One region of the Streptomyces sp. RKND-216 genome, then DNA from elsewhere that is predicted to be linked to it. Evidence: riboswitches for the same ligand, from Rfam matches in the RefSeq annotation. Region 1 holds a riboswitch; the other holds the start of a gene.
The links. A riboswitch is a leader RNA that binds a small molecule or an ion and turns the genes downstream of it on or off. The one in region 1 is predicted to bind cobalamin.
Positions count from the first base shown of each region.

Region 2: linked by a shared signal. The riboswitch ahead of E4198_RS07385 (ribonucleoside-diphosphate reductase subunit alpha) and the one ahead of E4198_RS09695 (hypothetical protein) in region 1 are both predicted to bind cobalamin.

Region 1 is NZ_SSBQ01000002.1:2,223,679-2,233,468, forward strand. Features, by position in the region: gene E4198_RS09685 (putative glycoside hydrolase) at 1-1,452, opposite strand, end outside; gene E4198_RS09690 (polysaccharide deacetylase family protein) at 1,600-2,667, shown strand; cobalamin riboswitch at 2,813-2,939, shown strand; gene E4198_RS09695 (hypothetical protein) at 3,202-3,543, shown strand; gene E4198_RS09700 (lytic transglycosylase domain-containing protein) at 3,549-4,886, shown strand; gene truA (tRNA pseudouridine(38-40) synthase TruA) at 4,987-5,844, opposite strand; gene E4198_RS09710 (diiron oxygenase) at 5,978-6,913, shown strand; gene E4198_RS09715 (FAD-dependent oxidoreductase) at 6,922-8,445, shown strand; gene rplQ (50S ribosomal protein L17) at 8,524-9,033, opposite strand; gene E4198_RS09725 (DNA-directed RNA polymerase subunit alpha) at 9,308-9,790, opposite strand, start outside.
Region 2 is NZ_SSBQ01000002.1:1,724,407-1,734,196, reverse strand. Features, by position in the region: partial or broken gene E4198_RS07410 (HD-GYP domain-containing protein) at 1-1,286, shown strand, start outside; gene E4198_RS07405 (HD domain-containing protein) at 1,826-3,097, shown strand; gene E4198_RS07400 (hypothetical protein) at 3,216-4,217, shown strand; gene def (peptide deformylase) at 4,393-5,025, shown strand; gene E4198_RS07390 (ribonucleotide-diphosphate reductase subunit beta) at 5,099-6,124, opposite strand; gene E4198_RS07385 (ribonucleoside-diphosphate reductase subunit alpha) at 6,115-8,439, opposite strand; cobalamin riboswitch at 8,631-8,797, opposite strand; gene E4198_RS07380 (GNAT family N-acetyltransferase) at 8,846-9,361, opposite strand; gene E4198_RS07375 (sodium:solute symporter) at 9,451-9,790, opposite strand, start outside.

The DNA.
Region 1 (9,790 bases):
CTTCGCCTGCTTCTCGAAGTCCGCCAGCGACCGCTTCACGATCTTGTACGGGTCGGCGTTGGGGTTGGACACGCCGTACTCGCCGGCCGCCCAGTGCGAGGGGTAGACCATGGGCGCGATGTAGTCGGAGTGCTCGGCCATGGCCGGGATGTCCTGCGCGATCTCCGTCGGGCGGGTGGCCGCCACCCCGAAGACGCAGGCGCCGAGGAACGCGCCCTCGGGGCGCACCCGTTCACGGGTCTCGGCCATGAAGGAGGCGATCCTCTCCGTCGGCCTCCGGTCGCCGAGCCCGGGGAAGGTGAAGCCGCTCATCCGGCCGTCGGGGCGGCGCACGTAGTCGTACAGGATGTCGTCGAAGCCGAGTTCGGCGGCCTCCACGGCGAGGTCCATGTTGTACTCGCGGACCTCCTCGTTCGCGAAATTGGTGAACGACAGCTTCCCGTAGTGCCCGCCACCGCCGTACGGGGCGCCGTTCGCGTCCTGCACCACGCGCTCGCGGGCACCGGACCTCCAGGACGCCCTCGCCAGGATCGGGTCGCGGAAGGCGACGATGCGGCCCACCACGCGCACGTCCCGCTCGTGGAGTTCGCGGAGGGCCTTCTTCGCGTCGTAGTAGCCCTTGGCGGCTCCGATCTTCCGCGCCAGCGGGACCTGCGAGTCGTAGCCGATCTCGCCGTCCTCGTCCTTGATGTCGAGCTGGACGGCGTTGATCCGCCCCTCCTCGGCCATCTTCAGGATGGGATCGCGCAGGGCCTTCGACGTCCAGCCGATGGCCGTGATGTGCACCGCCCGGGTGTCGGGGTAGGGCACCAGAACCGTGGCGTTCTCGGCCGTCTCGTTACCGCCCTCGTCGACCGCGCGGACCTCGACCTCGGGGGCGGGTTCGGCGAGGCGGTGGGAGAACGCGCCGTCGTCGCCGACCTTCACCTCTGCCCCGCCGACAGTGACCGTCCGCGCGCCCTCGACGTGTCCGCGGATGGTCGCTGGCGCGCGCAGCGACTCGGCCTGCGCCTTCTCGATGGTCAGGCGCGGCGCGGTGGTGTCGACGGTGAAGGAGCGCCGGGTGGTCTGCGTGAAGCCGAGGTTCCCGTTGGCGGCGACGGTCAGTTCGTGCGCGCCGTCGTCCAGCCCGGGCGTCTCGACGAGCAGGCGGTCGCCGTCCCGACGGGTCTTCGCGGGCTCGCCGTCGAGAGAGACGGTGAGGCCGTCCAGCGACGTGCCGCCCCGCGCGACCAGCTCCAGGCGGCCGTTCTTCGTCTCCGCGCCGTTCAGCACACCACCGTTCTCCAGGCCCGCCACGCGTATCTGGGGCGGTACGGACCGGAACGCGACGGCGGCCAGGCCCGCGCAGCCGACCACCACCAGCATGACGGCGAGGATCGCGAGACGTCGGCGGCCGAGGACCTGGACGAAGCTCCTGCGCCTTCCCGCTCCGGGTGGACTGGTCTGCACGCGCGATCACCTGCCGTTCGGGAGGTCGTGTCTGACGTGACGTCAGCCTGAACAGGGCTGCCGCCTCGGACGATTCGACCACTCGACTCCCGGCAACAATGCCACTGTCGTCTCTTCATACTTCCCTGGCGCGGCAGGAGGCCAATCATGGTTCGTCCACTCCGGCTCGGCGCGGCGGCAGCCGCGGCCGCGCTCCTGACCCTCGCGGGATGCGCCGGGAGCACCTCATCGGACGAGCCGGAGGACCGGAAAGCGGAACGCGCGCCGGGTGCGGCGGACACGGCCGGCGGCGAACGGGACAGCCCGTCGCCGTCCCCCTCCGCGCCCGACCCGGCCGCCGTCGACGCTGACGAACTCGGCGCCGTACCGGTGCTGATGTACCACCAGATCGTCGACGATCCGCAGAGCATCTACGACCGCACGCCCGAGGACTTCGAGGCCGAGCTGGAACGCCTCGCCCGCGAGGACTACGTTCCGGTCACGGCCCGCGAACTGACCGGCGGCCGCATCGACATCCCTGCGGGCACCCACCCCGTCGTCCTCACCTTCGACGACTCCACCGTCAGCCAGCTCGCGCTCGACGCCGCCGGGAAGCCCGAACGGGACACCGCCGTCGCCGTCCTCCGCGACGTCGCGGAGAAGCACCCGGACTTCCGCCCGGTCGCCACCTTCTTCGTCAACGGCGACCCGTTCGCCGAACCCGGTGGGCAGCGCACGCTGGGCTGGCTGCACGACCACGGCTTCGAGATCGGGAACCACACCCTGCGGCACACCACCCTCGGCACGGTCTCCGGCTCCGAGGTCCAGCGCGCCGTCGCCCGCAACCAGAAGGCCATCACCGACGCCCTCCCGGACGACGTCACCGTGGACTCCCTCGCCCTGCCCAACGGCTCGATGCCGTCCGCCGCCGGGCTCGCCGTCGAGGGCTCCTCCGGCGGCACCGACTACCGGCACGCCGGAGTCTACCTGGTCGGCGCCAACCCCGCGCCGTCCCCCTTCTCCTCGGACTTCGACCCGGCGGCGATCCCCCGCATCCGCTCCCAGGGCCCGGACGGCCCCGACGCGAAATTCGCCTCCGCCGCCTGGCTCGACAAGCTCGCGGACGGCACCGTCGCCCGCTACACCTCCGACGGCGACCCGGACCGCGTCTCCTTCCCCGCCGACCGCAAGCCCTCCCTCGCCGCCCCCTTCGAGAACCGCGCCCAGCCGTACTGACTCGTCCGGCCCCCCCACCCGAAGGGGCGAACCCGCCCCGGACACGGGCTTCCTCGCTCCCCCGGCTGAACGCCCCGGCTCCCGTGGAGGCCCCCGGCGCGCGCAGCCGAGTGTGCGACGATGTCCGGCGACAAGGCGACGGCGGAACGAGGAAGCCGGTGTGAATCCGGCGAGGTCCCGCCACTGTGACCGGCGAGCGGATCCCGAACAGGCCACTGCCCCCGGCGGGCGGGAAGGCCGGGACGAGCAGTGACCCGAGAGCCAGGAGACTCCCGCGGTCGCCCCTCGACGAACCGGGGCGGACTTCCCCGGAGGGGAGTGTGGGCAGCATGCCCGGGACACCTTCACTCCGCCCCGCCGTGCCACGGAACCCGAATCGGCGGCGGCGCTGCCCGGCGACGCACGCTGAGGTGAGGATCCGGCGGAGACGTATGCGGTGACAACGGACCGTACGTGAAATTTCCGCGCGTCCCCCGCTCGGCCGCTGCCTACACTGGTCGGCGCGCCACGCAGGGGTACGGAACGGGGAGACGCATGACGACGCACGGGGGCGAGTTCTCGGCGAGCGCCGCATCCATCGACGGCAGTTCACACCTGCTCCTCGAGGTCGCGGGACTGCTCCACGCCGGACGGATGGACGGCGAGAACGCGACGATGTGCCGGGTGCCGCGGTCGCATCCCGAGGTGGCTCAGTCCGTGCACCGGTTCGCGACGTTCGCCCGCGACCAGTACGCCGACGCCGTCCTGCTGCTGGCCGCCCTCGCGACGAAGCTCGAGGCGACGGGCCACGCCTACGCCCGCGCCGACGAGGACTCCCAGCGGGCCCTGGACGGCGTCCTGCAGTCCGGGCGGCTCGTCGACCCCCAGGACAGGTGACCGCGATGGCCCACCGAGCCGACGTCGCGTTCCTCGCCGACGCCAACCCGGCGCTCATCGAGCGCAACGCCGACGAGTTCGCGCGGCTGCACCGGCTCGCCGACTCGACGGACGACGCCTTCCTCAAGGCCGGCCGCGTCGACTGGGTCAGCACGTCGCAGCAGCAGTACGTGAAGCGCCTGGACGAGGCGAAGCAGCTCGTGGACGGCCTGTCCGCCGGTTTCCGCAAAGCCTGGCAGGCGCTGGCCGACTACGCCGAGGCCGTGACGACGGCGCAACGCCACTTCGACGACGGCGAGTTCTCCGAACGGAAGCTGGCCGAGGTTGTTGCACGGGAGGCGACTCTGCTCACGCGTCTGACCGGTGCGGAGAGCCCGATGCGGGAGTGGGAGGACCTGCGCGACTCCTCCGGTCTGCTGGACCGGATCGGCGAGTTCGGCGTCGACGTCGACGCGATCCGGGAGGACGCCGAACGCCACTACCAGCAGGCGAACGACGCCTACGGGGACGCGCAGCGCGTCGAGTCGGAGGCACGAAGCCGCTGCCTCGCCGAGCTGCGGACGGCGTACGCCTCGCTCCCCGAGTTCCGTGGCGGCTCCGGCGACTCCGCCGAGATCCTGGGCAGCCTCGGCCTCCTCCGGGAGGAGACGCGGCAGGCCGCGGACGACCCCCACGCGCAACTTCCCGGCACCGGCGTCAAGGCCGACGCGATCCCGTCCCTCAGCGACGCGCTCGTCGTGAACGAGAAGCTGGAGCGCATCCGGTCACTGGCGGCGGAACACCCCGACGCGAAGGGCATCAGCTACCTCCTGCCCTCGGACTCGGAAGAGACCCTCCGGGGCTACGTCGACGCCAACAGCGCGCTGATCAGGGCTGCCGCCCACCACTCCGGGCTGCCGCCCGAGATGGTCGCGGGCATCGCGTGGCAGGAGGTCGGGGGCGCGCCGGCGGTGGTGGACGACGTGGCCGACGAGGTACGGCAGCTCGTGCCCGGGACCGGGGAGGCCGACCACACGTCGATGGGGCCGCTCGCCGTGCAGGTCCGGCGAGGCGCCGAAGTCCTCGGCTACGACCCGCACCACCTCACCGACCACCAGCGGGCGCGCGTCGAGGAGGCGATCAAGGACCCGGCGCAGAACGTCTTCATCGCCTCCGAGTACCTCGCGCAGATGAAGGCGGAGAGCGGCTTCGCGGACGTGCCGGCCGAGCAGATGACACGTGCGCAGATGCAGGAGCTCGCCGCGCGGTACAACGGCGGACCCTACTGGCAGAGCGACGACGCCCAGGCCTACGCGCGCCGCTTCGACGCCCGGCTGGACGAGGCGACGGCGCCGCTCCGCTGACCGGCGCCGGGGGGCTTGGCAGCCGCCGGGACGGCCCCGTCGGGCCGCACGGCCGACGGATCGGCGGTGGATCTCGTGGAGTTCGCCGGCACACCTCCGGTCAGCAGCAGCCGGAGGCTCCCGGCAGCGTGCGCTTGTTGCGGGAGGCGGCGTTGCGGGCGGCGAGGTCGGCGTCCGCGGGGTAACCGACCTCCTCGAGGGTGAGGCCGTGCGGGCGGACGACGTGCACGGCGGAGTCGCGGACGCCCGCCGCAAGGACCTTGCCGGGCCATTCGGAGGGCCGGTGGCCGTCGCCGACGAACAGCATCGCGCCGACCAGCGACCGGACCATGTTGTGGCAGAACGCGTCCGCCAGGACGGTCGCCTCCAGGACGCCGTCGCGGTGCCGGACCCAGTGCAGCCGCCGTAGGGTGCGGATGGTGGTGGCGCCCTCGCGCTTCTTGCAGTAGGCGGCGAAGTCGTGTTCGCCGAGCAGCGCGTCGGCGGCGGCGTTCATCGCGTCGAGGTCCAGGGGCCAGTTGTGCCAGAGCACGTGGCCGCGGCGCAGCGGGTCGACGCCCCCGGGATGGTCGCAGACGCGGTAGGCGTAGCGCCGCCAGATCGCGGAGAAGCGCGCGTCGAAGTGGGGCGGCGCCTCGGCGACCCGGTGCACGCGGACGTCCATGGGCAGCCGTCCGGCGAGGCGGCGCAGCAGTTGGCCGCCCTGCTCGGCCCAGAGGTGGGCGGGAAGGTCGACGTGGGCGACCTGGCCGCGGGCGTGGACGCCCGCGTCGGTGCGGCCCGCGACGGTGAGCGGTGGTGCGGCGTCCAGGCGCAGCACGACGCGCAGCGCGTCCTCGATCTCCTGCTGGACGGTGCGCTGCCCGCCCTTCTGGCGGGCCCAGCCGGAGAAGTCCTTGCCGTCGTAGCTCAGGTCGAGCCGTACCCGGACGAGGCCGGGCTCCACGTCGTCGCTCACGCACTCGATCCTCTCACCACGCCCCGGCGCGCGTGACGGCCCTCCGCGCCCGTTCCTTACTCGAGGGTAGGCATCGCCGGGAGTTCTTGCTATACAGGCCGTCAACAAGCCACGGCGGATCACGACGACGCGCATCAGGGAGCCCAGCAAGGCAGGCAGCACCGTTCGGCCGGAGAACGGAGCCGACGCACGGCCCCGCGAGGACCGCCTCGCGCAGCGGCTGCTCGACTCCTCCGCCCGGCTCTCCTACGACCCGGCCACCGAGGTCGACTGGGAGACGCCCCTCGACGAGGACTTCCACGGCGCCAGCCCCGAGTGGAGCACGCTCTACGGGACGCCGTACTGGAACGAACTGACCGAGGCGCAACGCAAGGAGCTGACCCGGCAGGAGGCCGCGTCGGTGGCCAGCACCGGCATATGGTTCGAGATGATCCTCCAGCAGATGGTGCTCCGGGACATCTACGCCAAGGACCCGACGGACGAGACGGTGCAGTGGGCGCTCACCGAGATCGCCGACGAGTGCCGCCACTCCCTCATGTTCGCCCGCGGCGCGAAGAAGCTGCGCGCCCCCGCCTACCGCCCGCACCGCGTCGCCGTCGAACTCGGCCGCGCCTTCAAGACCGTCGCCTTCGGCGAGGCCGCGTACGCCGCGATCCTCGTCGCCGAAGAGGTCCTCGACGTGATGCAGCGCGACTGGATGCGCGACGAACGGGTCGTGCCGTTCGTACGCACCATCAACAACATCCACGTCGTCGAGGAGTCCCGGCACATGAAGTTCGCCCGGGACGAGACCCGCCGGCACCTCGCGCGCACCGGCCGCACCCGCCGCACGATCCACGCCTTCGTCATCGCGGTCGCCGCGTACGTGATCGTCACCAGCATGGTGCACCCCGGGGTCTACGCGAACGCCGGCCTCGACGAGCAGCGGGCGGTCCGCGAGGCGAAGGCAAACGAGCACCACAAGGCGATGATGCGCTCCAGCTGCTCGGGCCTGATGGAGTTCCTCTCCTCCTGCGGTCTGCTCACCAAGCCGGCGCTGGTCTTCTACCGGCGCGCCCACCTCATCTGAGCAAACCCATGGCCTACGCGATCACCCAGACCTGCTGCAACGACGCCACCTGCGTGGCCGTCTGCCCGGTCAACTGCATCCGCCCGACGCCGCAGGAACGGGCCTTTGGCAGCACCGAGATGCTGCACATCGACCCGCGGACCTGCATCGACTGCGGTGCCTGCGCGGACGCCTGCCCGGTGGAGGCGGTCTTCCCCGTGGACCGGCTGCCTCCGGCGCAGCAGGAGTACGCCGACATCAACGCCGCGTACTTCGCGGGCGCCGCCTCCCCCGGCGAGAGAGCCGACCACGGCCCCGTCTTCCACGCCTGGGGCCGGCCGACGTTCGACCGCACCTTGCCGTCCGACTTCGGGCCGCTGCGGGTGGCCGTGGTCGGCACCGGGCCTGCGGGCATGTACGCCGCGGAGGACCTGCTGCTGCACACGCCCGCCGAGGTCACGCTGATCGACCGGCTGCCCACGGCCGGCGGCCTCGTGCGGTACGGCGTGGCACCCGACCACCTCTCCACCCGCAGGATCGGCGCGTCCTTCGCTCGGCTCCACACCCACCCCCGCGTGCGGCTGCACCTGGGCCTGGAAGCCGGCCGGGACGTCACCGCGGACGAACTCGCCGCCCACCACGACGCAGTCGTCTGGGCCGTGGGCGCCTCCGCCGACCGCCGGGTCGGCATCCCCGGCGAGGACCTCGACGGCAGCATCCCGGCGACCACCTTCGTCTCCTGGTACAACGGCCACCCGGACGTGGCCCCGGACGCCGTCGACTTGTCCGCCGAGCGCGTCGTGGTCATCGGCAACGGCAACGTGGCGCTCGACGTCGCCCGCATCCTCGCCAGCGAACCGGAGCAGCTGGCCGCCACCGAGATCGCCGGTCACGCGCTGGCCGCGCTCCGGCGCAGCCGCGTGCGGGAGGTGGTCGTGCTCGGACGGCGCGGACCCGAGGACGCGGCGTACACCCGTTCGGAGCTGGCCGCGCTGCGGCACTTGCCGGGCGTGGACCTGGTCCTGGACGCCCACGACCCCAGGGTGGGCGCGGCGGTCGACGCGGCCGCCGGGACGCACGGCACGGCAGGCGTGCTGCGCGGCATGACGCGGGAGGCCGTGGACTGGACGCGGCCCCCGGCCGGCGACGCGCGGCGCATCGTCCTCCGCTTCCACTCGGCGCCGGTGGAGGTCTGCGGCGCGGGCGGAGCGGTGCGCGCGGTCCGTGTCTCGGGCCCGCACGGTGACGTGGAGCTCCCCGCCGGCGCGGTCCTCCGGGCGGTCGGCCACCGGGGGAGGCCGGTCGCCGGGCTCCCCTTCGACGAGGTCACCGGAACGGTGCCGCACGAGGGCGGCCGCGTACCCGGCCGTCCGGGCACCTACGTGGTGGGATGGATCAAGCGGGGACCGTCCGGGGGGATCGGGGCGAACCGCGCGTGCGCGGCGGAGACCGTGGGGACGCTGCTGGCCGACGCGGTCGCCGGTGCGCTTCCCCCGCCCGAACGCTCCCTGCGTGCGTTCACCCGTCTGGCCCGCCGCCGTCGCCGACGGTGAGGTCTCCCCGGCCCCGCCGCACAGGGAACGGGCCCGCACCCCCGAGGGGTGCGGGCCCGTTCGCAGCTGCGGGTCGCGTCAGGCGTCCTTGGACTCCTCGGCGGCCTCGTCGGCAGCCTCGTCCTTGGTGACGTCGACCTTCTCCGCGTCGGCGGCCTTCTTCTCGTCGGCCTCCTTCACGGACCGTTTCGTCGCCGCCTCGGCCTCGCCGACAGCCTTCTGCTGCACGGTGAGGGCCTCCACCAGCTCGATGACCGCCATCGGGGCGTTGTCGCCGCGGCGGTTGCCGATCTTGGTGATGCGGGTGTAGCCACCCGGACGGTTCTCGTAGCGGGGACCGATCTCGGTGAAGAGCGTGTGGACGACACCCTTGTCCAGGACCGTGCGCATGACCTGGCGGCGGTTGTGAAGGTCACCCTTCTTCGCCTTGGTGATCAGACGCTCCGCGACCGGGCGCAGGCGGCGGGCCTTCGCCTCGGTGGTGGTGATGCGGCCGTGCTCGAAGAGGTCAGTGGCGAGGTTCGCCAGCATGGCCTTCTGGTGCGCGGCGCTGCCGCCCAGACGGGCACCCTTGGTGGGCTTCGGCATGGTGATTCTCCTTGGTTACTGCACCGGCCGTGTCAGGTACCGGTGTCAGGGGTCCGTACGGACGGGCCGTCCGCACGGGCCCGGGACGGTCGGCGTACCGCCGCCCCGGAGCCGGCCGGTGCGAACCGGCCGGCCACCCGGCCCGGAGGCCGGAAGTCGTGCTGCGGGCGGCCGCAGCGCGTGCCGCCCGCTCGCCGCTCTCGGGCCGGTCCCGGCGTCCGTGGACGCCGGGACGGTCCGCTGTCGGCTTGCCTGCCTGCCGTTTCCGGCTGGCTCAGTACTGCTCGGTCTCCACGAAGCCCGGGTCGCCGCCGTCGTCGTCGGCGCCGAAGGCGTCCGCCGCGGCGGTCGGGTCGAATCCGGGCGGGCTGTCCTTGAGGGCCAGGCCCATGCCGGCCAGCTTCGCCTTGACCTCGTCGATCGACTTCGCACCGAAGTTGCGGATGTCGAGCAGGTCCGCCTCGGAACGCGCGACGAGCTCGCCCACGGAGTGGATGCCCTCGCGCTTGAGGCAGTTGTAGGAACGGACGGTGAGCTCGAGCTCCTCGATCGGGAGCGCGAGGTCCGCCGCCAGGGCCGCGTCCGTCGGCGACGGGCCCATGTCGATGCCCTCGGCGTCGACGTTGAGCTCGCGGGCCAGCCCGAACAGCTCGACCAGGGTCTTGCCGGCCGAGGCCATCGCGTCACGCGGGCGCATGGCCTGCTTGGTCTCGACGTCGACGATCAGCTTGTCGAAGTCGGTGCGCTGCTCGACTCG
Region 2 (9,790 bases), 500 kb from region 1:
TCCTCCCCGCGCTCCTTGACCCCGCCCGTATCGACTGGGCGGCGCTCTCCCTGCTCGCCGGCCTGTATGCCGCGGCCGAGGCCCTGCCCCACCTGCCGCAGCTCTTTCCGCAGGCGGGGCGCAGGGTCCCGGGCCTGGCGCGCGCGTGGGGCGGAGGCGAGGGCGCGCCGCCGGAGGTGTGCGGGCCGCTGCTGCTCACCGCCGTCCTGCTGCTCCGCCCGGAGGGCGCGGCGCTGGTCCCGGTCGTGGGGGCCCTCGCCGGCCGGGTCCCCGCGCGGCACGCCGGCGCCCGCCGCGTGTGGCGCGCGGCCCGGCTGTCCCTGGCCGCGTACGCCGCCGGCGCTGCGGCCTGGCTGCTCCCGGCGACCGGCGCCGGAGCGGCACCGGGACCGGGCGGCGCGGAGGCGCCGGCCGCGTTCGGGCTCCCGGAGGCGCTGCTCCCGGCGGCCCTGGTCGTGGTCGTCTACTGCGCGGCGTTGACCGCCCTGGACGGCGCCGTCCTGGTCGCCGCCGAACGGTGCGCCCCGCGCGCCGCGTGGTGCGGCCGCTTCGTTCCCCTGCTGCCGCCGCACGCCGTGCACGCGCTCGCCGGGCTGTTGATGGCCGTGCTGTGGCGCAGCCCGTACGGCCCGGCAGCCGCCCTGTCCGTGCTGCTGCTCATGGCGCTGTGCTGCTGGGTCTTCGCCGAGTACCAGCGGGAACGGGCCGCCCACCGGGCGACCGTACGGGCGCTGGTGCAGGCCGTGGACATCAAGGACCGCTACACCCGCGGCCACAGCGAACGGGTGGGCCGCGCCTCCGCGCTGATCGCCCGTGAACTCGGCATGGACGACGGCCGGACCGAGGCGCTGCGGTTCGCGGGCATCCTGCACGACATCGGCAAGCTCGGCGTGCCCACCCGGCTGCTGCGCAAGGCCGGACCGCTGAGCCCGCTGGAGCGCAGCGTGCTGGAACTGCATCCGGAGTACGGGCACGAGATGGTGCGCGGTATCCGCTTCCTCGGCGAGGCACGCTCCGCGATCCTGCACCACCACGAACGCCTGGACGGCACCGGTTACCCGTACGGCCTCGCCGGCGACGAGATCCCCGAACCCGCCCGGCTGGTCGCCGTGGCCGACGCGTTCGACGCGATGACCTCCCACCGCAGCTACCGCCGCGGACGGCCGGTCGGCGACGCCGTCGCCGAACTCCACCGCTGCGCAGGCACCCACTTCGATCCCTGCATGGTCGACGCCCTCACCCGGGCGCTGGACCGCCACGGGTGGTCCGCGGAGGTCACCGCCGACCCCGCCCGGGACGGTGCCCGCGCCGAACCCGCGGCCCCGCCCGCCGCACGCTCCCGCTCCCACCGGGCCGTACCCCCGCCGCGCACGGCCGTACGCCGCCCCGCGCACGGCCGTCACCGTGCGGGGCGTGCCCCCGCCCCAGCCCGGGGCCACGGTGCCGAGGCCCGGCCGTTCCCGTCCGGCCCGACCACCCACACCACGGGCGCCGCCCGCCTCGGAGCGTCCGGCGGCGCTCCGGACCGCGACGCGGCGCGGTCGTTCGACGGCCCGGCGGGCGCCGGAGCGGACCAGTCCACACCGCCGTCCGCCGCCGGGGTACCTTCCGGGCGCCCGCCGGGAGCCCGCGGGCGCCACGCCGCTCCTCCGGGGCCGGGGCTTCCCGGCCCCGGGGAGGCTCCACCGGGCCCGCCAGGTGCCCTGCCGGACGGTTCGGGCGACGCACGCCCCCGCGACGGCGTGCAGGGACGTTCGCCCGCAGGCGCCGGTCCCTACGGTCGGCCGACGTCCGCCTCCCCTCCCGGTCCCGGAGAGCCGACGTGATGCGACGGGTCGCGGCCGTGCACGCCGCCGCGGCCGCACTCGCACTCGCCGGACTGCTCGTCACCGTCCGCGACGGCGTGCGTCAGCCGGCCGCCGCGCTGGCGTTCGCGCTGCTCGTCGCCGCCGGCGAGGCCGTACGCGTCCGGCTGCCCGGCGATGCGCGCCCGGTCGCACCGCTGGCCACCGCCGCCGCGCTCGGCTATGCGCTGCTGGGCGAGGTGGAGGGCCGTCCCGCCGGTCACGGCGTGCTGCAGGTGGTCGCCGTCACGGCGGCCGGCACCCTCGCCGGCTCTCTCCCGCACCTGGTCCGCGCCCCGCGCCCCGTCCGGCCGGACCGGGAGGCCGGACGGTTGCTGACGGCCGCCTTCGCCGCCGCCTGCTACCAGCCCCTGCACACGTGGGCCGAGGCGACCGGACTGGGTGGGCCGTGGCACGCCCCGCTGGTCCTGCTCGTCCTCCTCCTCACCGCGTGCTGGGACGCGGTGCTGGCCGCCGTGGTGAGCTCCGGACGCCGCGGTCGGGCGTTCCCGCCGTCGCTGCACGACGCGCTGCGCGGCGCGTTCGGTCTCGTGCAGGCGCTGACCGCCACCGGTGCGGTGCTGGCGCTCGCGGTGGGCGCGGGCGGGCTGTGGGCGCTCCCGGTGTGCTGGGTCCCGCTGCTGCTGGTGCAGTTCGCGGTACGTCGGCACGCCGCCGTACGGGCCACCTACCGGCAGACCATCGTCTCCCTCGCTCGGGCGACCGAGGTGGCCGGCTGCACTCCACAGGGCCACGCCCGCCGCGTCGCCGCGCTGAGCCGGGCCATGGCCGGCGAACTCGGGCTGGCCGAGCCGGATCTCACCGTGCTGGAGTACGCCGCCCTGATGCACGACATCGGTCAGCTGTCCCTGGTGGACCCGCTGGCCGGCGGGGCGACCGAGCCGCTGGAGGACTCCGAACGGCGGCGGATCGCGCTGCTCGGCGGCGCCGTGGTCCGGCAGACCGGTGTCCGCGCGGACGTCGCCCTGGTGGTCGAACGGCAGGCCGACCCGTGGCGTGAACAGCCGCTCACGGCGCGTCTCGTACGGGTCGCCAACGCATACGAGGAGCTGACCGCCGGGCAGGATCCGGTGGCGGCACCCCTGCGGACCCTGGAACGGCTGCGGCTGGGCGCCGCCCGCGACTACGACCCGCGGGTGGTCGACGCCCTCGCCCGCGTCGTGACCCCGGACCTCCCCGGACCGGCCGCGCCGGGGCCGGCGTCCGGGGCCACGGGTTCGCCTTCCGGGTAGTGAGCGCGAGGGCGAGTGGGCATGGTTGGATGCGAGAGGGGAAACCACGGCCAGTGGTGCGCCCCACGTCATCGACGACGCGAACACGCAGCGACAGGCGGGAGTCAGGCGGCACATCGTGAGGATCTTCGGCAAGGTGCGGCACCGTCCCTCCGCCTCCTGGCGGCAGGCGACCGACCGCGCGTTCACGCTCATCGGGGACGGGCGCTACGAGGACGCCGGCGCTCTGCTCACCCGCGCCGCAGACCTGGAGCCGTGGCTCTCCGAGTCCTGGTTCAATCTCGCGCTGCTGCACAAGTTCCGGCACGACTGGGAGCAGGCGCGCGCCGCGGGTCTGCGCGCCGTCGCGCTGCTGGACCGCGACGCGGGCGCCCCCGACTGGTGGAACGTCGGCATCGCCGCCACCGCGCTCCAGGACTGGCCGCTGGCCCGCCGCGCCTGGCAGGCGTACGGGCTGCGGGTCCCCGGAGAGGCGCACAGCTCGGCCGCGGCCGGCGAGCCCACCGGCATGCAGCTGGGGAGCGCCGCCGTCCGGCTCTCCCCGGAGGGCGAGGCCGAGGTGGTGTGGGGCCGCCGCATCGATCCGGCCCGGCTGGAGATCCAGAGCATCCCGCTGCCGTCCTCCGGGCGCCGCTGGGGCGAGGTGATCCTGCACGACGGCGTGCCGCACGGCGAGCGGACCACGGCGGCCGGTCCGGCCTACCCCGTCTTCGACGAGATCGAGCTGTGGGCCCCCTCGCCGGTGCCCACCTGGGTGGTGCTGCTCGACGCGGCCGCCGAGGAGGACCGGGACGCCCTGGAGCGGCTGGCGGCCGACGCCGGATTCGCCGCGGAGGACTGGTCCTCGTCCGTGCGGCTGCTGTGCCGGTCCTGCTCCGAGAGCAGCATGCCCAGCGACGAGGGCGACGGCACCGTCCACCTGGACCCGCACGACCACAGCTCCCCCGGTCACCCCGGGCCCCTCGGCCACATGACGGCGGGCGGCCCCGGCGATCTGTGGGTGCCGGAACGCGAGTGCGGCATCGCCGCCCCCTCCGGGCTGGTGCGGGGTCTGCTGGACGGCTGGGTCGCCGACAGCCCGGACACCCGCGAGTGGCGGGACCTGGAAGAGGTCTGCTGAGGCCGGAGCGACGGCCGCGGTTGTCCCGGCGGTGTGCCCGGCCACCGCTATCCGGCCCGTCGCCGCGGCGCGCCCCGTACCCTGTAGGGCGTATCCCGCGCGGGACGCGCGGTGACGGCCCAGGCGGAGGTCCCGGGGCGGGTGCCCCGAGGACGTGAGGAAGGCGTACGGCGGAATGTCGCAGCAGCAGGAGACTTGGTCGGAGTCGGCTGAGGAGTTCGTGGTCGACACCGAGGACTGCGAGGAGCGCGAGCAGGCGTACCGGGCGCGGGGGACCGCCCGCCCGATCACCGTCGTCGGCAATCCGGTCCTGCACAAGGAGTGCAAGGTCGTCACCGATTTCGACGAGGATCTCGCGAAGCTGATCGACGACATGTTCGCCAGCCAGCGCGCCGCCGAGGGCGTCGGCCTCGCCGCCAACCAGATCGGCGTCGACGCCAAGGTCTTCGTCTACGACTGCCCCGACGACGAGGGCGTCCGGCACGTCGGCGTCGTGGTCAACCCGGTGCTGGAGGAGCTGCCGGCCGACCGGCGGTCGCTGGACGACTCGGGCGAGGGCTGCCTCTCGGTACCCACCGCGTACGCGGAGCTGGCCCGCCCGGACTTCGCCGTGGTCCGCGGCCAGGACGCCGACGGCAAGCCGATCCGGGTGCGCGGCACCGGCTACTTCGCCCGCTGCCTCCAGCACGAGACCGACCACCTGAACGGCTACCTGTACATCGACCGGCTCTCCAAGCGCGAGCGCAAGGACGCCCTGAAGCAGATGGCCGAGGGCACCCCGCGCTACGAGACCGTCCCCAACGACTGACCGTTCACGTCACGCGCGGACGGGCCGGCCGGGGAGACCCGGTCGGCCCGTCCGCGCGTGACGCCTGACGTGTTCAGAAGTCGTCGTCGAAGGACACCGAGCCCTCGACGGCGACCTGGTACGCCGAGGCGCGCCGCTCGAAGAAGTTCGTCAGCTCCTGCACGTTCTGCAGCTCCATGAAGGAGAACGGGTTCGCCGAGCCGTAGCGGACGGGGAATCCGAGCCGGACGAGCCGCTGGTCCGCGACGGCCTCCAGGTACTCCCGCATCGAGTCGGTGTTCATACCCGGCAGCCCTTCGCCGCACAGGTCGCGGGCGAACTGCAGCTCGGCCTCCACCGCCTCCTCCAGCATCGCGGTGACCTGCTTCTCCAGCGCGTCGTCGAAGAGGTCGGGCTCCTCCTGGCGGACGGTGTCGACCACGTCGAAGGCGAACGACATGTGCATCGACTCGTCGCGGAACACCCAGTTGGTGCCGGTCGCCAGGCCGTGCAGGAGGCCGCGCGAGCGGAACCAGTACACGTAGGCGAAGGCGCCGTAGAAGAAGAGGCCCTCGATACAGGCCGCGAAGCAGATCAGGTTGAGCAGGAAGCGGCGCCGGTCCTCGCGCGTCTCCAGCCGTTCCACCTTCTCCACGGAGTCCATCCAGCGGAAGCAGAACTGTGCCTTCTCCCGGATGGACGGGATGTTCTCCACGGCCGCGAACGCCTGGGCGCGTTCGTCCGGATCGGGCAGGTAGGTGTCCAGCAGCGTCAGGTAGAACTGGACGTGCACGGCCTCCTCGAACAGCTGCCGCGACAGGTACAGCCGGGCCTCGGGCGAGTTGATGTGCTTGTACAGGGTCAGCACCAGGTTGTTCGCCACGATGGAGTCGCCGGTGGCGAAGAACGCCACCAGGCGGCCGATCATGTGCTGTTCGCCGGGGGAGAGCTTGGCGAGGTCGGCGACGTCGGAGTGGAGGTCGACCTCCTCAACGGTCCACGTGTTCTTGATCGCGTCCCGGTAGCGCTCGTAGAACTCCGGGTACCGCATCGGACGCAGGGTCAGTTCGAAACCCGGGTCGAGCAGGTTCTTGTGCGGCTGGGCGGTGGTCACTGGCATGCCTCGCAGGACTCGGGGTTCTCCAGGGAGCAGGCGGCGGCCTCGTCCGGCGCGGCGCTCTGCTGGGCGGGTACGGCGGCCTGAGCCGTGGCCGACCCGGCCGCCCGCGCGATCCGGGTGGCCGGCCGCGACCGCAGGTAGTACGTCGTTTTGATGCCGCGCTTCCAGGCGTAGGCGTACATCGAGCTGAGCTTGCCGATGGTCGGGGACGCCATGAACAGGTTCAGCGACTGGCTCTGGTCCAGGTACGGGGTGCGGGCAGCCGCCATGTCGATCAGCGCGCGCTGCGGGATCTCCCACGCCGTCCGGTACAGCTCCCGCACGTGCGCGGGCAGCCCCGGCAGGTCCTGCACGCTGCCGTTGGCCTCGCGCAGCGCCTCCCGGGTGGCGTCGTCCCAGCGGCCCAGTCGCTTCAGCTCGTCCACCAGGTAGCCGTTGACCTGGAGGAACTCCCCGCTCAGCGTCTCGCGCTTGAACAGGTTGGACACCTGCGGCTCAATGCATTCGTAAGCGCCGGCGATGGAGGCGATGGTCGCCGTCGGGGCGATGGCCAGCAGCAGCGAGTTCCGCATGCCGGTGGCGGCGATCCGGGTCCGCAGCGCCGACCAGCGCTCCGGCCAGGTCTGTTCGGCCTCCGGGTAGTGGTCCGGGTGGAGCACGCCGCGCGCGGTGCGCGTCGATTCCCAGGCCGGGAGCGGGCCGTGCCGCTCGGCGAGGTCGGCCGATGCCTCGTAGGCGGCGAGCATGATGCGTTCCGAGATTCGGGTGGACAGCTGCTGCGCCGCGGGGGAGTCGAAGGGCAGCCTTAGCCGGAAGAAGACGTCCTGAAGGCCCATCAGGCCCAGACCGACCGGGCGCCAGCGTGCGTTGGAGCCGCCGGCCTGCTCGGTGGGGTAGTAGTTGACGTCGACCACACGGTCCAGGAAGGTCACGGCGGTGCGCACGGTGGCGTCCAGGCGCTCCCAGTCCATCCCGCCGTCGTCGCCGAGGTGGGCGGCGACGTTGACCGAACCGAGGTTGCACACGGCGGTCTCGTCGTCGTCGGTCACCTCCAGAATCTCGGTGCACAGGTTGGAGGAGTGGACGACACGGCCGGGCTCTGCGGTTTGGTTGGCCGTGCGGTTGGCGGCGTCCTTGAAGGTCATCCAGCCGTTGCCGGTCTGTGCGAGGGTGCGCATCATCCGCGCGTACAGCTGCCGGGCCGGAACGGACTTCACGGCCTTCCCGTCCGCCTCGGCGCGACGGTAGGCGGCGTCGAAGTCGTCGCCCCACAGGTCCACCAGCTCGGGCACATCGGAGGGGGAGAACAGCGACCAGTCGGCGTCGGCCTCGACACGGCGCATGAACTCGTCCGGGATCCAGTGCGCGATGTTGAGGTTGTGGGTGCGGCGGGCCTCCTCGCCGGTGTTGTCCCGCAGCTCCAGGAACTCCTCCAGGTCGGCGTGCCAGGTCTCCAGGTAGACGCAGGCGGCGCCCTTGCGCCGGCCGCCCTGGTTCACCGCGGCGACCGAGGCGTCCAGCGTGCGCAGGAACGGCACGATGCCGTTGGAATGACCGTTCGTGCCGCGGATGAGCGAGCCGCGGGCGCGGACGCGGGACCAGGACAGGCCGATGCCCCCGGCGTGCTTGGAGAGCCGGGCGACCTGGTGGTAGCGCTCGTAGATCGAGTCCAGTTCGTCCAGCGGCGAGTCCAGCAGGTAGCACGACGACATCTGCGGGTGCCTGGTGCCGGAGTTGAAGAGCGTCGGGGAGGACGGCAGGTAGGACAGCGAGCTGGTCAGCCGGTACAGCTCGGCGACCTCGTCGACGGCATGCGCGCTGTCGTCCGCCGCCAGTCCGCAGGCGACGCGCAGGAGGAAGTGCTGCGGGGTCTCCACGACCCGGCGGGTCGTGGGGTGGCGCAGGAGGTAGCGGGAGTGGACTGTGCGCAGCCCGAAGTAGCCGAACCGGTCGTCGGCGCCGTCCGCCACGGCGGCGTCGACCAGGGCGTCCAGGCGTGCGGCGTGCGCGGTGACGAACGCGGCGGTGGAGTCCGCGATCAGACCTTCGCGGTGGCCGACGGCGACCGAGGCGGAGAACGAGGTCGCGCCCTGACCGGCGGCCTCCTCGCGCACGGCGCGGGTCAGCAGCCGGGCCGCCAGGCGCCCGTACTCCGGTTCGTCGCCGATGAGTCCGGCCGCCGCTTCGACGGCCAGCGACCGCAGGTCCGCATGGGTCGATCCGGGGTGCCGTCCGCGCCGTACCGCCGCGCCGATCCGGGCGGCGTCGGTCGCGGGCAGGTCGGCGGTCAGCTCCGTCAACAGCCGCTCCAGCAGCGTGCTGTCGGCGTCCGGCCCGGAAGGCGCCGGGAACGGCGCCGGGACGGCTGCGGCCTCTGGTGCGATGGTCACGGTGACGTGCTCTCCTCGCTCGGCGGGGGCCGGTGGGGAGGCGTGGCGCGGCGCAGGCGGCGACCCGTTGCGGGCCGGCATCACCTCGCGTCCGCCGGCCCATCCCACGGGGCCCGGACGTGTACGACGCCGTCGGCAGGTGCTCGGACTCGCGGCGTTCCGGGACCCGTCGATGCGTGGAGGCAGGGCACGGCACGCCGCACACCGTTGCGGGACAGTCCCGGATTCGCACCGGGTTCCCCTGCGGCGACAGCGAGGACGAGCATACATGTTGGGGTGCTCCGCGCGAGCACCCCAACATCTTGTGTCGCTGGTAGGGTTGCGGTGCCCGTCAGCCCTCGTCGTCGGCGAGCTCCAACGCGAAGGTCCACAGGGGCAGACCGGGGATCGGCTCCCAGTCGCGGGCCGGGGTGCGCACGAACCGCAGCCGCCCGTACAGGCGGTGAGCGGTCGTCATCCTCGACTCGGTGGAGAGCACCACGCGTTCCCGGCCGAGTGCCCGCGCACGCGCCAGGCAGTCGCGCACCAGCGCCTCGCCGACGCCGCGTCCCCGCCCCTTCCGGTGCACGGCCAGCATGCGGAACTCGGCCTCGCCGGGCCGGGCGATGTTCGCGTACTCCCCGCCGTCCCCGACGAAGGTCACGGTGCCCAGCAGGTCTCCGGTGCCCGCGTCCACGGCGACCAGGACCTGCGCGTGCCCGGCGCGGTGCGGTACGTTCCGCAGCACCTCCAGGTACGGGTCCCGCGCGCCGTGGGTGAGCAGCCCGTCCTCCAGGTACGCGTCGGCCGTCAGGTCTCCGACCTCGCCGTACTCCGCCTCGCGTGCCGCCCTGATCGTCACGTCCATGCCCCCAGCATGCAGCACCCCGCCGGCAGCATGCAGCACCCCGCCGGCGGTCGTGCCGTCGGCGGGGTGCTCGGGGTGGGTTCCGCGGATCAGGGAGCGGCGGTGGGGGCCGGCAACTCCTCCTTCACGCCCGGGTCGCCGGCGTCCGCGCGGTAGTCGGACGGCTTGGTCTCGTCCCGCCCGTCCGGGACCTTGGCGGACCGGAGAATCACCGTCAGGACGACCGTGACGACGGCGTTCAGCACGAAGGCGGTGAGGCCGATGTAACCGATCTCACCGATCATCGGGATCTCCGCCGTGCTGCCGCCGAAGTGTTCCTGCTTCGGGCTGGACACGTTGTACGCCGCGATGGTGCCGTACACCATGCCGACCGCCCAGCCGGCGAGCAGCGCCCACCGGTGGAACCAGCGCGTGAACAGGCCGCCGACC